3 regions of the Pseudaquabacterium inlustre genome follow, and region 3 is predicted to be linked to each of the others. Evidence: predicted binding sites of a transcription regulator. Region 3 holds the regulator's gene; each other region holds the start of a gene.
What was found. Region 3 encodes sigma-54, which starts transcription at its own class of promoters, with help from an activator protein. Its sites were predicted from a motif close to TGGCANGNAANCTGCTTT; they were not measured.

Region 1: the regulator sigma-54 is predicted to act here: its motif matches at 2,580-2,597, upstream of AACH10_RS17680 (PEP-CTERM sorting domain-containing protein).
Region 2: the regulator sigma-54 is predicted to act here: its motif matches at 1,336-1,353, upstream of AACH10_RS19340 (CmpA/NrtA family ABC transporter substrate-binding protein).

Annotation. Positions count from the first base shown of each region.
Region 1 covers NZ_JBBUTH010000009.1:42,915-47,188, reverse strand. Annotated here, with positions in the region: gene ligA (NAD-dependent DNA ligase LigA) at 1-1,565, opposite strand, end outside; gene AACH10_RS17680 (PEP-CTERM sorting domain-containing protein) at 1,626-2,546, opposite strand; gene AACH10_RS17675 (methyl-accepting chemotaxis protein) at 2,792-4,274, opposite strand, start outside.
Region 2 covers NZ_JBBUTH010000009.1:424,560-428,833, forward strand. Annotated here, with positions in the region: gene tsaD (tRNA (adenosine(37)-N6)-threonylcarbamoyltransferase complex transferase subunit TsaD) at 1-535, opposite strand, end outside; gene AACH10_RS19335 (ANTAR domain-containing response regulator) at 578-1,216, shown strand; gene AACH10_RS19340 (CmpA/NrtA family ABC transporter substrate-binding protein) at 1,526-2,779, shown strand; gene ntrB (nitrate ABC transporter permease) at 2,805-3,719, shown strand; gene AACH10_RS19350 (ABC transporter ATP-binding protein) at 3,779-4,274, shown strand, end outside.
Region 3 covers NZ_JBBUTH010000008.1:161,044-165,317, reverse strand. Annotated here, with positions in the region: gene lptA (lipopolysaccharide transport periplasmic protein LptA) at 1-180, shown strand, start outside; gene lptB (LPS export ABC transporter ATP-binding protein) at 210-986, shown strand; gene AACH10_RS15310 (RNA polymerase factor sigma-54) at 1,003-2,544, shown strand; gene AACH10_RS15305 (THUMP domain-containing class I SAM-dependent RNA methyltransferase) at 2,541-4,028, shown strand; gene AACH10_RS15300 (MFS transporter) at 4,029-4,274, opposite strand, start outside.

The DNA of each region.
Region 1 (4,274 bases), on a different contig from region 3:
AGCGCGCTCTTCTCGCCCATGCGCTCCAGCGCGGTGAGCTTGGCCACGCCCAGCGTATACAGCTCGGGCAGCGTGCGGATCAGGCCCGAATCGACCAGTTGATCGACCAGCTTGTCGCCCAGGCCTTCCACGTCCATCGCGCGCCGGCCGGCAAAGTGCAGGATGGCCTGCTTGCGCTGCGCGCCGCAGAACAGGCCACCCGAGCAGCGGTGGTCAATGCCGCCGCGCTCGCGTTCCACCAGGCTGCCGCACACCGGGCAGGCCCTGGGCATGCGGAAGTTGGGCACGTACGCCGCGCGCTCGCCGGGGATGCGGCCCACCACCTCAGGGATCACGTCGCCGGCGCGGCGCACGATCACTTGGTCGCCCACGCGCACGCCCTTGCGGCGCAGCTCGAACAGGTTGTGCAGCGTGGCATTGCTGACCGTGGTGCCGCCGACGAACACCGGCTCCAGCTTGGCCACCGGCGTGAGCTTGCCGGTGCGGCCCACCTGGATGTCGATGCCGTTCAGGCGCGTGGCCTGCTCCTGCGCCGGGTACTTGTGGGCCACGGCCCAGCGCGGCTCGCGCGTGACGAAGCCCAGGCGCTGCTGCAGCGCCAGGCTGTCCACCTTGTAGACCACGCCGTCGATGTCGAACGGCAGCGCGTCGCGCTGCGCGCCGATCTGCTGGTGGTAGGCCACCAGCCCGGCCGCGCCCTCGACGCGCTGGCGCAGGCCGTTGACCGGCAGGCCGAAAGCCGCCAGCGCCGCCATCACCGCACTGTGCGTGGCCTCGGGCGACTCCAGCAGCGGCCAGCCCCGCACCTCGCCCAGGCCATAGGCGAAGAAGCTCAGCGGCCGCTGCGCGGCAATCGCCGGATCGAGCTGGCGCACGGCGCCGGCCGCGGCATTGCGCGGGTTCACGAAGGTCTTGTCGCCGCGCTCGCGCTGGCGCTCGTTCAGCGCCTCGAAGTCGTCGCGGCGCATGTAGACCTCGCCGCGCACCTCCAGCAACGGCGGCACGGCCATCCCCTCGCCGGTGGCGAGCAGGCGCAGTGGGACTTTTCCGATGGTGCGGATGTTCTGCGTGACGTCCTCGCCGGTCTCGCCGTCGCCGCGCGTCGCGGCCTGCACCAGCACGCCCTGCTCGTAGCGCAGGTTGATGGCCAGGCCGTCGAACTTCAGCTCGGCGGCATAGGCCACCGGCGGGTCGGCCTCGGTCAGCGCCAGTTCGCGGCGCACGCGGGCGTCGAAGGCCTCGGCGCCGCTGGCCTCGGTGTCGGTCTCGGTGCGGATGCTCAGCATCGGCACCGCATGGCGCACCGGGGCAAAGCCGTCCAGCACCTGGCCGATCACGCGCTGCGTGGGCGAATCGGCGGTGCGCAGCTCGGGGTGCGCCGCCTCCAGCGCCTGCAGCGCCTGGAACAGGCGGTCGTACTCGGCGTCCGGGATTTCCGGCGCGTCGAGCACGTAGTAGCGGTGGGCGTGGTGCTGCAGCAGGGTGCGCAGCGCGGCGGCGCGCTCGGCGGGCGCCGCGGATTCGGGCAGATCGGGCAAGGCGGGCGACACGGGCAGCACAGGCATGAGGCCCGCCAGTGTAGGCGCGCAGGCGCGCCACGCGCCCGCCCGCCCCGCATGCAGCGGTCAGGCCCGGCGACGGCGCGTGGCCAGCAGACCGAGCGCGGCCGTGGCCGCCAGCAGCAGCGAGCCCGGCTCGGGCACGTTCTGCGCGGTCAGGCTGAAGCCGGCGCTCGGCATGAAGCCGGCCGGGTCGCCCGAGCGCGCCAGGCCGTTGAACCACGCACACGAACCGCCCTGCCCCGGCTCCTGGCCCACCTCGACGGCAAAGGTCTCCAGAAAGCCGTCGCAGTAGAGCTCGGCCCCGCTCACATCCATGGCTTCGCCGCTGGTGGTGGCCAGGATCTCGTAGACCACCGACAAGGTCTCACCCGCCGCCAGCGTGTAGCCCACGCTGTAGCCGGTGCCGGCGCTGTAGATCGACGCCGCATCCGACGCGCCACAGGCCATGTACGAGGCCAGCACGCCGGTGCCGCTGTCGGAGCAGCTCACCACACCAGCCGCCGTCTGTTCCACGCGGCCGTGCTCGCTGGCAACCGTGCTGCCGTTGAAGCTGAGGTTCAGCGCCAGGTCGGCATAGCCGCGGCCCGAGCCGGAAAGGCCGATCTGGCCGCCATCCACATAGAACGAGAACACCACCGTCTGTGCCGAGCCGCTGCTGTTGGTGTAGCTGTCGGTGTAGGTGGCCGAGGTGCGGGTGTACCAGGTGCCGGTGCCCGAGGTGCGGGCACCGAAGGACGCCAGGCTGCCGGTGTCGCCGTAGGTGTGGAAGAAGGACGCGTTGTCGCCCGTGCTGTTGGCGTAATAGAAGTCACCGCCGCTGGCATAGCCACCGATCACGTCGGTGACGCCGGCCGGATCGGTGCCGCCCAGCAGTTCAACGGCCGTCAGCGACACCGCCGGTGCGGCATGCAGTGCCATCGGCAGACACAGCGTGGTGGCCGCCAGCGCAGCGCGCTGATACAGCTTGTGGACAAGAACAGACATGGAGCTCCCGTGGGTTGAGTTGGAAGCCCTGAACCTGCAATTGTCCTGCCAACGCCGCCGCCGGTGCGGCAAATGCCTGTCGACATTGACACCGGCCGCCCAGGTCAAACGCCACGGCATCCACCGCTGTCAAGGCGGCCGACACCGTGGCGTTACATGCGCTCACCCTTGCGAGCGGATCGATACAGCCGGTTGCCGATCCAGCGCGGCAGCACGCGTCTGTCACGCGCTGGGCCGGCAGGCGATCAGTGCGTCTCCATGCGGAACACACCCACCGCCTGGTTCAGCGTGGCGGTCTGGTCCTTCAGGCTGCTGGCGGCGGCGGCGCTCTGCTCCACCAGCGCGGCGTTCTGCTGCGTGGCACTGTCGACCTGCTGCACCGAGTGGCTCACCTGCGAGAGGCCCGAGGCCTGCTCCTGCGTGGCGTGGCTGATCTCGCTGATGATCGAGGCCACCTGCTCCGACGAGCGCACGATGTCGGCCATCGTGCTGCCGGCTTCGGCCGCCAGGCGGGTGCCGCTCTCCACCTTCTCGACGTTGGCGGTGATCAGGCCCTTGATCTCGCGCGCGGCCTGTGCACTGCGCTGCGCCAGGTTGCGCACCTCGCCGGCCACCACCGCGAAGCCGCGGCCCTGCTCGCCGGCGCGGGCGGCTTCCACCGCCGCGTTCAGCGCCAGGATGTTGGTCTGGAAGGCGATGCCGTCGATGACACCCACGATGTCGGCGATGCGACGCGAACTGGCGCTGATCTCGTCCATCGTGGCCACCACCTGGCTCACGCGGTCGCCCCCCTGGCCGGCCACGCCGGACGCATCGGCTGCCAGGCGCGTGGCCTGCTGTGCGGCCTCGGCGTTGCGGCGAACCGAGTCTTCCAGCTGGTCGATGGTGTGCACCGTGGCCTGCAGGCTGGCCGCCTGCTGCTCGGTGCGGGCCGACAGGTCGTGGTTGCCCGCGGCGATCTCGCCCGAGGCCATCAGCACCGATTCGGACGAGTGCCGGATCGTGCTGATCACCCCGCGCAGCCGGTCGGCCATGCGGTCCAGCGCGCCCAGCAGTTCACCGAACTCGTCGCCGCGGCTTCGCTGCAGCCGCACGCTGAGGTCGCCTTCGGCCACACGGCCGGCGGCGCGCAGGGCCTCGTGCAGCGGCTGCGTCACCGAGCGGGTGCTCAGCCAGCCGGCAAGGCCGGCCAGCGCCAGGCCCAGCACCGCCGCACCGGCCATCAGACCGGCCGAGAGGCGGCCTTCGGCCTGCAGCGCCTGCTCCAGGCCATCGGCGCGCTGCTGCTGCAGCTTGGCAAAGGCGTTGAGCGCCTCGCGCCGCTGCAGCGACAGCGGATCGACCTGGGTGGTCAGCAGCTTGGCGGCGTCCTCGGTCATCACCGCCATGGCCAGGCCCACGGCCTTGTCCACCAGCGGGCGCGACTGCGCATCCAGCGCCTGGGCCTTCTGCAGCAGGCCGCGTTCGGCACTGTCGAGCCGGTCGCCCTTGAGCAGCTTGTCCAGCCGCTCGGCCACGCGCTTGCCGGATTCGCGGGCCAGCTTGGCCTGGGCCTCCATCGCCGGCACCTCGCTGTGCAGGCTCACCTGGCGCAGGTGCAGGTCCTGCTCCAGCACATCCTGCACCATGGCGCGGGCATCACCGAGGCGGTCATGGGCCTCGCCGATGTCGCCGGTGACGACCTTCAGCGTGCGGGCCATGCCCAGGTAGGCCCCACCGCACACCAGC
Region 2 (4,274 bases), on a different contig from region 3:
GGCCCAGCAGCTTGGCGCTCTTGTCGAAGGCCTCACCGGCGGCGTCGTCGATGGTCTCGCCCAGCAGCTCGTAGTCACCCACGCCCTCCACGCGCATCAGCTGGGTGTGGCCGCCGGAGACCAGCAGGGCCACGAAGGGGAACTCGGGGGCGTCAGCCGACAGGAACGGCGACAGCAGGTGCCCTTCCAGGTGGTGCACGCCCAGCGTGGGCTTGCCGAGCGCGGCGGCCAGCGCGCAGGCCACGCCGGCGCCCACCAGCAGCGCGCCGGCCAGGCCGGGGCCGCGGGTGAAGGCCACCACGTCCACGTCCGCCAGCGTGGCCTGGGCCTCGTGCAGCACCTGGCGCGCCAGCGGCAGCACGCGGCGGATGTGGTCGCGCGAGGCCAGCTCGGGCACCACGCCGCCGTAGTCCTGGTGCATGGCCACCTGGCTGTGCAGCGCATGGGCGCGCAGCGCCGGCACCGCGCCGCCATCGATCGTGACCAAGGCCACGCCGGTCTCGTCGCAGGAGGATTCGATGCCGAGAACATTCATGGGGCGGGAGTGTAGTGGCGCGGATGTTGCATCGCGTCATGCATGGCCACACCCCCCGCCCGTGCCCTGCGCATCGTCATCGTCGCCCCGGACACCCTGGTGCCCGAGGCCGACGACACCGAGGCCTGGGGCCAGGCCGAGCGCTCGCGCAGCCTGCGCATCGGCCTGCTGGAGGCCGGCTACGACATCGTGGCCGTGCTGCCGCCCGACATGTACCTGCCCGACCACCTGGCGCGCATCCAGCCCGATCTGGTGATCGTGGATGCCGAGAGCCAGGCGCGCGACACGCTGGAACACGTGGTGATCGCCACGCGCGACGAGCGCCGGCCCATCGTGCTGTTCACCAACGACGACGACACCTCCCACGTGCACGACGCCATCGCCGCCGGGGTCACCGCCTATGTGGTGGCCGGGCTGGCGCCCGAGCGCGTGAAGCCGGTGCTGGACGTGGCGATGGCGCGCTTCAAGGTCGAGGAAGGCCTGCGCCGCGAGCTGGCCGACGCCAAGAGCCAGCTGCAGGAGCGCAAGGTGATCGAGCGCGCCAAGGGCCTGTTGATGCAGCGCCTGGGGCTTGGCGAGGAGGAGGCCTATGCCCGCCTGCGCCGCGCCGCGATGGACAAGAAGCTGCGCATCGCCGAGATCGCCCAGCGCATGCTGGACGCGGCCGACCTGCTCGGTTGAGGTGCATGCGCGCCCGCACGGGCGCACCAATCCCCGTCATGGTGCATTGCAGCACGCGCACACCCACCCCTTGGCGGTGCGGCGTGCGTGCCAACGGGCCTGGCCGACCGGAGCAGGCCTGGCACGCTGATTGCTGAGTCTCTCGCAAGAAGGTCAACGGCGACTTTCCACCCCGCCAGCGGCGCTCAATGACGAGCGTTGCCGGCAACCGGACGACGGCGTCCCCGCCCGTGGCTGCGCACACCCAGTGCCTGCCGCGACGCGAGGACGCCGTTTTTGTTTTTCAGGTCACCGCCCGCACCCACCACCATGACTCTCCCGAACGCCAAGGACACCGTCAACATGACCCGCCGCTCCGTCATCACGGCCGCCGCCGCAGGCGCCGCCGGCATGATCCCCGGCCTGCAGAGCGCCGTGTACGCCGCCGGCTCGGACAAGCCCGAGAAGGAGGAAGTGCGCATCGGCTTCATCCCGCTGACCGACTGCGCCAGCGTGGTGATGGCCAGCGTGCTGGGCTTCGACAAGAAGTACGGCATCAAGATCGTGCCCACCAAGGAAGCCAGTTGGGCCGGCGTGCGCGACAAGCTGGTCAACGGCGAGCTTGACATGGCCCATGTGCTGTGGGGCCTGATCTACGGCGTGCAGATGGGCATCGGCGGTCCGAAGAAGGACATGGCCGTGCTGATGAACCTGAACCACAACGGCCAGGCCATCACGCTGTCCAAGAAGCTGGCGGACAAGGGCGCCGTGGACGGCGCCAGCCTGGCCAAGCTGATGGGCACCGAGAAGCGCGAATACACCTTTGCGCAGACCTTCCCCACCGGCACCCACGCCATGTGGCTGTACTACTGGCTGGCCAGCGTGGGCGTGAACCCGATGAAGGACGCCAAGGTGATCACCGTGCCGCCGCCGCAGATGGTGGCCAACATGCGCGTGGGCAACATGGACGGCTACTGCGTGGGCGAGCCCTGGGGCCACCGCGCCATCATCGACGGCATCGGCATCACCGCCACCACCACCCAGGACATCTGGAAGGACCACCCCGAGAAGGCCCTGGGCACGACGGCCGAGTTCGTCAAGAAGTACCCCAACACCGCGCGCGCCGTGGTGATGGCCATCCTCGAGGCCAGCAAGTGGATCGACGCCGGCCTGCAGAACAAGATGAAGATGGCCGAGACCATCGCCGACAAGGCGTATGTCAACACCAGCGTCGACGCGATCAACCAGCGCATCCTGGGCCGCTACCAGAACGGCCTGGGCAAGACCTGGGACGACCCCAACCACATGAAGTTCTTCAACGACGGCGTGGTGAACTACCCGTACCTGAGCGACGGCATGTGGTTCCTGACCCAGCACAAGCGCTGGGGCCTGCTGAAGGACCACCCCGACTACCTGGCCGTGGCCAAGCAGGTCAACCAGACCGAGATCTACAAGCAAGCCGCCTCGGCCCTGAAGATCAGCCTGCCCAAGAGCGACATGCGCGACAGCAAGCTGGTGGACGGCGTGGTGTGGAACGGCAAGGACCCCGCCAAGTACGCCGACAGCTTCAAGGTCAAGGCCTGAGCGACATCTTCACTGGAGAACTGCCATGGTCAGTGCCGTGTTCCATACCACCCCGAGCCTGGCGCCCGCCAGCGACTCGCCCGCCGCTGCGGCCGCGTCCAAGCCGGCCGCGGCACCTGCCGCACCGGCCGCCGCGGTCAAGGCGCCCCAGCCCGAGCGCCAGCCCTTCGACTGGCGCGGCCTGGCGCTCCAGGTGCTGCCGCCCATCCTGGGCATGGCGCTGCTGATCGGCGTGTGGGCGCTGGCCACGCAGAACTCCACCGCCTTCCCCACCCCGGCCAAGACCTGGGACGCGGCGGTCAAGCTGTTCAGCGATCCGTTCTACCGCAACGGGCCCAATGACCAGGGCATCGGCTGGAACATCCTGAACTCGCTGCAGCGCGTGGCGCTGGGCTTCGGGCTGGCCGCGCTGGTGGGCATTCCGCTGGGCTTCATGCTGGGGCGCTTCAGCTTCCTGTCCCACATGGTCAACCCGCTGATCAGCCTGCTGCGCCCGGTGTCGCCGCTGGCCTGGCTGCCGATCGGCCTGCTGGTGTTCAAGAGCGCCAACCCGGCGGCGATCTGGACGATCTTCATCTGCTCGATCTGGCCGATGGTGATCAACACCGCCGTGGGCGTGCAGCGCGTGCCGCAGGACTACCTGAACGTGGCCCGCGTGCTGAACCTCAGCGAGTGGAAGGTCATCACCAAGATCCTGTTCCCCAGCGTGCTGCCCTACATGCTGACCGGCGTGCGCCTGTCGGTGGGCACGGCCTGGCTGGTGATCGTGGCCGCCGAGATGCTGACCGGCGGCGTGGGCATCGGCTTCTGGGTGTGGGACGAGTGGAACAACCTCAATGTCCAGCACATCATCATCGCGATCTTCGTGATCGGCATCGTGGGCCTGCTGCTCGAGCAGGCGCTGGTGGCCATCGCCAAGCGCTTCTCGTTCGACGACTGAACCCGACCCACCGGAAGGAAACGACCATGTCCTCATTCATCGAAGTGCAGAACGCCGAGATGGTGTTCACCACCAAGAAGGGCCGCTTCCATGCGCTGCGCGAGATCAACCTGGGCATCGAGAAGGGCGAGTTCATCGCGCTGATCGGCCACTCGGGCTGCGGCAAGAGCACGCTGCTGAACCTGATCGCCGGCCTGACGCTGCCCACCTCGGGCGCGCTGATCTGCGACAACAAGGAGATCGCGGCCCCCGGCCCCGAGCGCGCGGTGGTGTTCCAGAACCACAGCCTGCTGCCCTGGCTGACCTGCTTCGAGAACGTGATGCTGGCGGTGGAGCGCGTGTTCGGCGCCAAGGAAAGCAAGGCCCAGCTGAAGGCCCGCACCCAGGCCGCGCTGGAACTGGTGAACATGGCCCACGCCGCCACCAAGCGCCCGCACGAGGTGTCGGGCGGCATGAAGCAGCGCGTGGGCATCGCCCGCGCCCTGGCCATGGAGCCCAAGGTGCTGCTGATGGACGAGCCTTTCGGCGCGCTGGATGCGCTGACCCGCGCCAAGC
Region 3 (4,274 bases):
GAGACCTTCAATGTGCAGGGCGGTGGGGCCACCACCGCCACCAACCCCGGCGGCCGCGTGCGCGCGGTGATCACGCCACGCCCCGGCACCGAGGCCGCCGCCGCGATGGCCGCCGAGGCCGCGTCCGCACCCGCGCAGGCCCCGCTGAAGAGCACGCCGGCCCTCGGGGAGCGGCGGTGACATCCGCCCAGGCGCCAGAGCGCGTGGCGATGGCGGCGCAGCCCCCGATCGGCCAGAGCCAAGGGCTCCAAGGGCTGACGGTCCAGGGGCTGCAAAAGAGCTACGGCTCGCGCCAGGTGGTCAAGGAAGTGCACCTGGCCGTGGGCGCCGGCGAGGTGGTGGGCCTGCTGGGCCCCAACGGCGCCGGCAAGACCACCACCTTCTACATGGTGGTGGGTCTGGTGCGTGCCGATGCCGGCGAGATCCGCATCGACGGCCAGGCCGTGCAAGGCAAGCCCATCCACCAGCGCGCGCGCATGGGCCTGAGCTACCTGCCGCAGGAAGCCTCGATCTTCCGCAAGCTCACGGTCGAGGAGAACGTGCGTGCGGTGCTCGAGCTGCAGGTGGGCGCCGACGGCCGGCCGCTGGCGGCCACCGAGATCCAGCAGCGCCTGGACGGCCTGCTGCACGACCTGAGCATCGAGAAGCTGCGCGACTCGCCGGCGCCGGCACTGTCGGGCGGCGAGCGTCGCCGTGTCGAGATCGCCCGCGCGCTGGCCACGCAGCCGCGCTTCATCCTGCTCGACGAGCCCTTCGCTGGCGTCGATCCGATCGCGGTGATCGAGATCCAGCGCATCATCGGCTTCCTGAAGCAGCGCGGCATCGGCGTGCTGATCACCGACCACAACGTGCGCGAGATGCTGGGCATCTGCGACCGCGCCTACATCATCAGCGAGGGGCGCGTGCTGGCCGAAGGCACGCCGTCCGAGATCGTCGAGAACGCCGACGTTCGCCGGGTGTACCTCGGCGAGCATTTCAAGATGTGATGACAGGCCCGAAGTCATGAAGCCTTCATTGCAGGTCCGCCTGTCGCAGCACCTGGCGCTGACGCCCCAGCTGCAGCAATCGATCCGCCTGCTGCAACTCTCCACGCTGGAGCTGCACCAGGAAATCGAGCAGATGCTCGAGGCCAATCCCTTCCTCGACGTGGAGGACGGCGGCGACGACTCGCTGGCCTATGGCCTGGAACGCGTGGCCGCCACGCCGGAGAGCGGTGCCGGCGCCGAGCGCGAGAAGGAGCGCCTGAGCGAGCGCGAGGACGCCGGCAGCGACGAGCCTGCCGGCGTGGACACCGCCGAGTTCGGCGCCACCGAGCGCGACGACTGGGAGAACGGCACCGAGCGTGACGACTTCGACGGCATCCGCGAGGCGCCCAGCAACAGCCCCTCGGGCAGCGGCGACGACGACTTCGAGCCGGTGGACGCGGCCAGCAGCGGCCCCACGCTGCAGGAGCACCTGCGCCGCCAGCTGCTGGGCATGCGCCTGTCGGACGAAGACGCGGCCACCGTGATGGTGCTGATCGAGAGCCTGGACGAGGACGGCTGGCTGGCCGACCCGCTGGCCGAGATCGCCGAGCGCGTGGCCGCCTCGCTGGACATCCCCGAAGACGACCTGGAGGCGCGCGAAGACCTGTTCGAGCGCCTGCGCTGCGGCCTGAAGTGGCTGCAGAGCCTGGAGCCCACCGGCGTGGGCGCCGCCAACCTGGGTGAGTGCCTGTGCCTGCAACTGCGCGAGAAGCCGGCCAGCCCGGCGCGCAAGCTGGCCATGCGCATTGCCGAGCAGCACCTCGAGCTGCTGGCGCGGCGCGACATGAAGAAGCTGACGCAGGCCACCGGCGCTGATGAAGCGCTGCTGCGCGAGGCCCAGGCGCTGATCCTGACCTGCGAGCCCAAGCCGGGCCGGCCGTTCACGCGCGCCGAGGCCAACATCATCGTGCCCGACGTCATCGTGCAGAAGGCCGGGCGCGGCTGGAAGGCCGTGCTCAACCCCGACGTGATGCCCAAGCTGAAGATCAACGACCTCTATGCGCAGGCCATCCGCGGCCAGCGCAACGGGGCCGCGGGTGGGCTGTCGTCGCGGCTGCAGGAGGCGCGCTGGTTCATGAAGAACATCCTGCAGCGCTTCGACACCATCCTGCGCGTCAGCCAGGCCATCGTCGAGCGGCAGAAGGGCTTCTTCACCCACGGCGAGATCGCGATGAAGCCGCTGGTGCTGCGCGAAATCGCCGACGAACTGGGCCTGCACGAGAGCACGATCTCGCGCGTGACCACGGCCAAGTACATGAACACGCCGTTCGGCACCTTCGAGCTGAAGTACTTCTTCGGCTCCAGCCTGAACACCGAGGCCGGCGGCAACGCCAGCTCCACCGCCGTGCGCGCGCTGATCAAGCAGCTGGTGGCCAACGAAGACCCGGCCAAGCCGCTGTCGGACAGCCAGCTGTCGGACATGCTGTCCGAGCAGGGCATCCAGGTGGCGCGGCGCACGGTGGCCAAGTACCGCGAGGCGCTGAAGATCGCGCCCGCCAACCTGCGCAAAGCCCTTTGACCAAGACCCCCCGTCCGCCGATCGGCGGCTACAAGACCCAGCGCCACACCGAGGCGCGTGGGCCCGGCCCGCGTTCCGGCGGCCCTGGCGGTCCGGCCATGCGCGGTCCCGGTGGCCCCGGCATGCCGGCCCGCGGCCCGGTGCGCCTGCCCGTCAAGGCCATCGCGCCGGTGGGCGACACGCCGGTGTCGCTGTTCCTGCCCTGTGCCGCTGGCGTCGAGCCGCTGCTGGCCGACGAGGTGGCGGCCCTGCTGGGCGTGGACCGCGCCGTGGTGCCGGCCGACCCCAGCCGCCGCCGCGTGGTGGAGCAGCGTGGCGGCGTGCAGGTGCTGGGCGATGCCCGCGTGGCGATGCAGCTGAACCTGCACAGCCGCCTGGCGCAGCGCGTGCTGTGGCCGCTGGCCTTCGGCCCCTACGAGAGCGAGCACGACCTGTACGACCTGGCGCGCCGCGTGCCGTGGGGCGACTGGATCACGCCCGAGCAGACCTTCCGCATCGACACCAGCGCCACGCGCAGTCCGCTGCAGAGCCTGAACTTCGCCACGCTGCGCGTGAAGGACGCGCTGTGCGATGTGCTGCGCGACGCCACCGGCAGCCGCCCCAGCGTCGACACCCGCCACCCCGATCTGCCGCTGGTGCTGCACCTGACGGCCGACACCGCGTCGCTGTATGCCGACACCTCGGGCGAGGCGCTGTTCAAGCGCGGCTGGCGCGACGAGCGCGATGGCGGCCTGAAGGGCGAGGCGCCACTGAAGGAAACCCTGGCCGCCGCGATGCTGGCCGCCGCCGGCTGGCAGGGCCGGCCCGAAGACGGTGCGCTGCTCGACCCCTGCTGCGGCGCCGGCACCATCGCCATCGAGGCCGCGCAGATCGCCTGTGGCATCGCGCCGGGGCTGAAGCGCCGCTTCGCCTTCGAGCGCATGCTGCCGTTCCGCACGCAACTGTCCGCCTGGGGCCAGCTGAAGGCCGAGGCGCAGGCGGCCGTGCACGCGCCGGCCGTGGCCATCCACGCCGGTGACGTGAGCTTCCGCATGACCGACTTCGCCGCGCGCAATGCCCAGCGCGCCGGCGTCGGCCATGCCATCGTCTTCAAGACCGCCGACGCGCTGCAGCGCCCGCCGCCGGCCGAGGCCGGCCTGCTGGTGTTCAACCCGCCGTACGGCGAGCGCATCGAGGCCAAGGGCTCGCGCGGCGAGCGCGGCGCCGAGCGCGCGGTGCGCGAGGGCTTCGCTGAAGGCCCTGCGGGTGCGCCCGAGGGCGAGAAGGACGCCGCCGGCGCCGCCTTCTTCAGCGGCCTGGCCGCGCACTGGAAGCGCGCCTATGCCGGCTGGACGGCCTGGGTGCTCAGCCCCGACATGAAGCTGCCGCAGGCCCTGCGCCTGAAGGAAGCCCGCCGCGTGCCGATGTGGAACGGTCCGATCGAGTGCCGGCTGTTCCGCTTCGACCTGATCGCCGGCTCGGCGCGGGCGCCGCGCGCCGAGTGATCAGCGCGCCGGCCGCACCTGGCGCAGCCACAGCAGCGCGGCCCCCATCAGCGCCAGCGGCAGCAGCGCGCCCAGGTTCATGGCCTGCCAGCCGCCGGTGGTGACCAGCGCGCCCGAGCTGAACGAGGTCAGCGTCATCGTCGTGTAGACGCAGAAGTCCAGCGCCGCCTGGGCGCGGGTCTTTTCCTCGGGGCGCCAGGCCTCGGTGGCCAGCGTGGTGCCGCCGATGTAGAGGAAGTTCCAGCC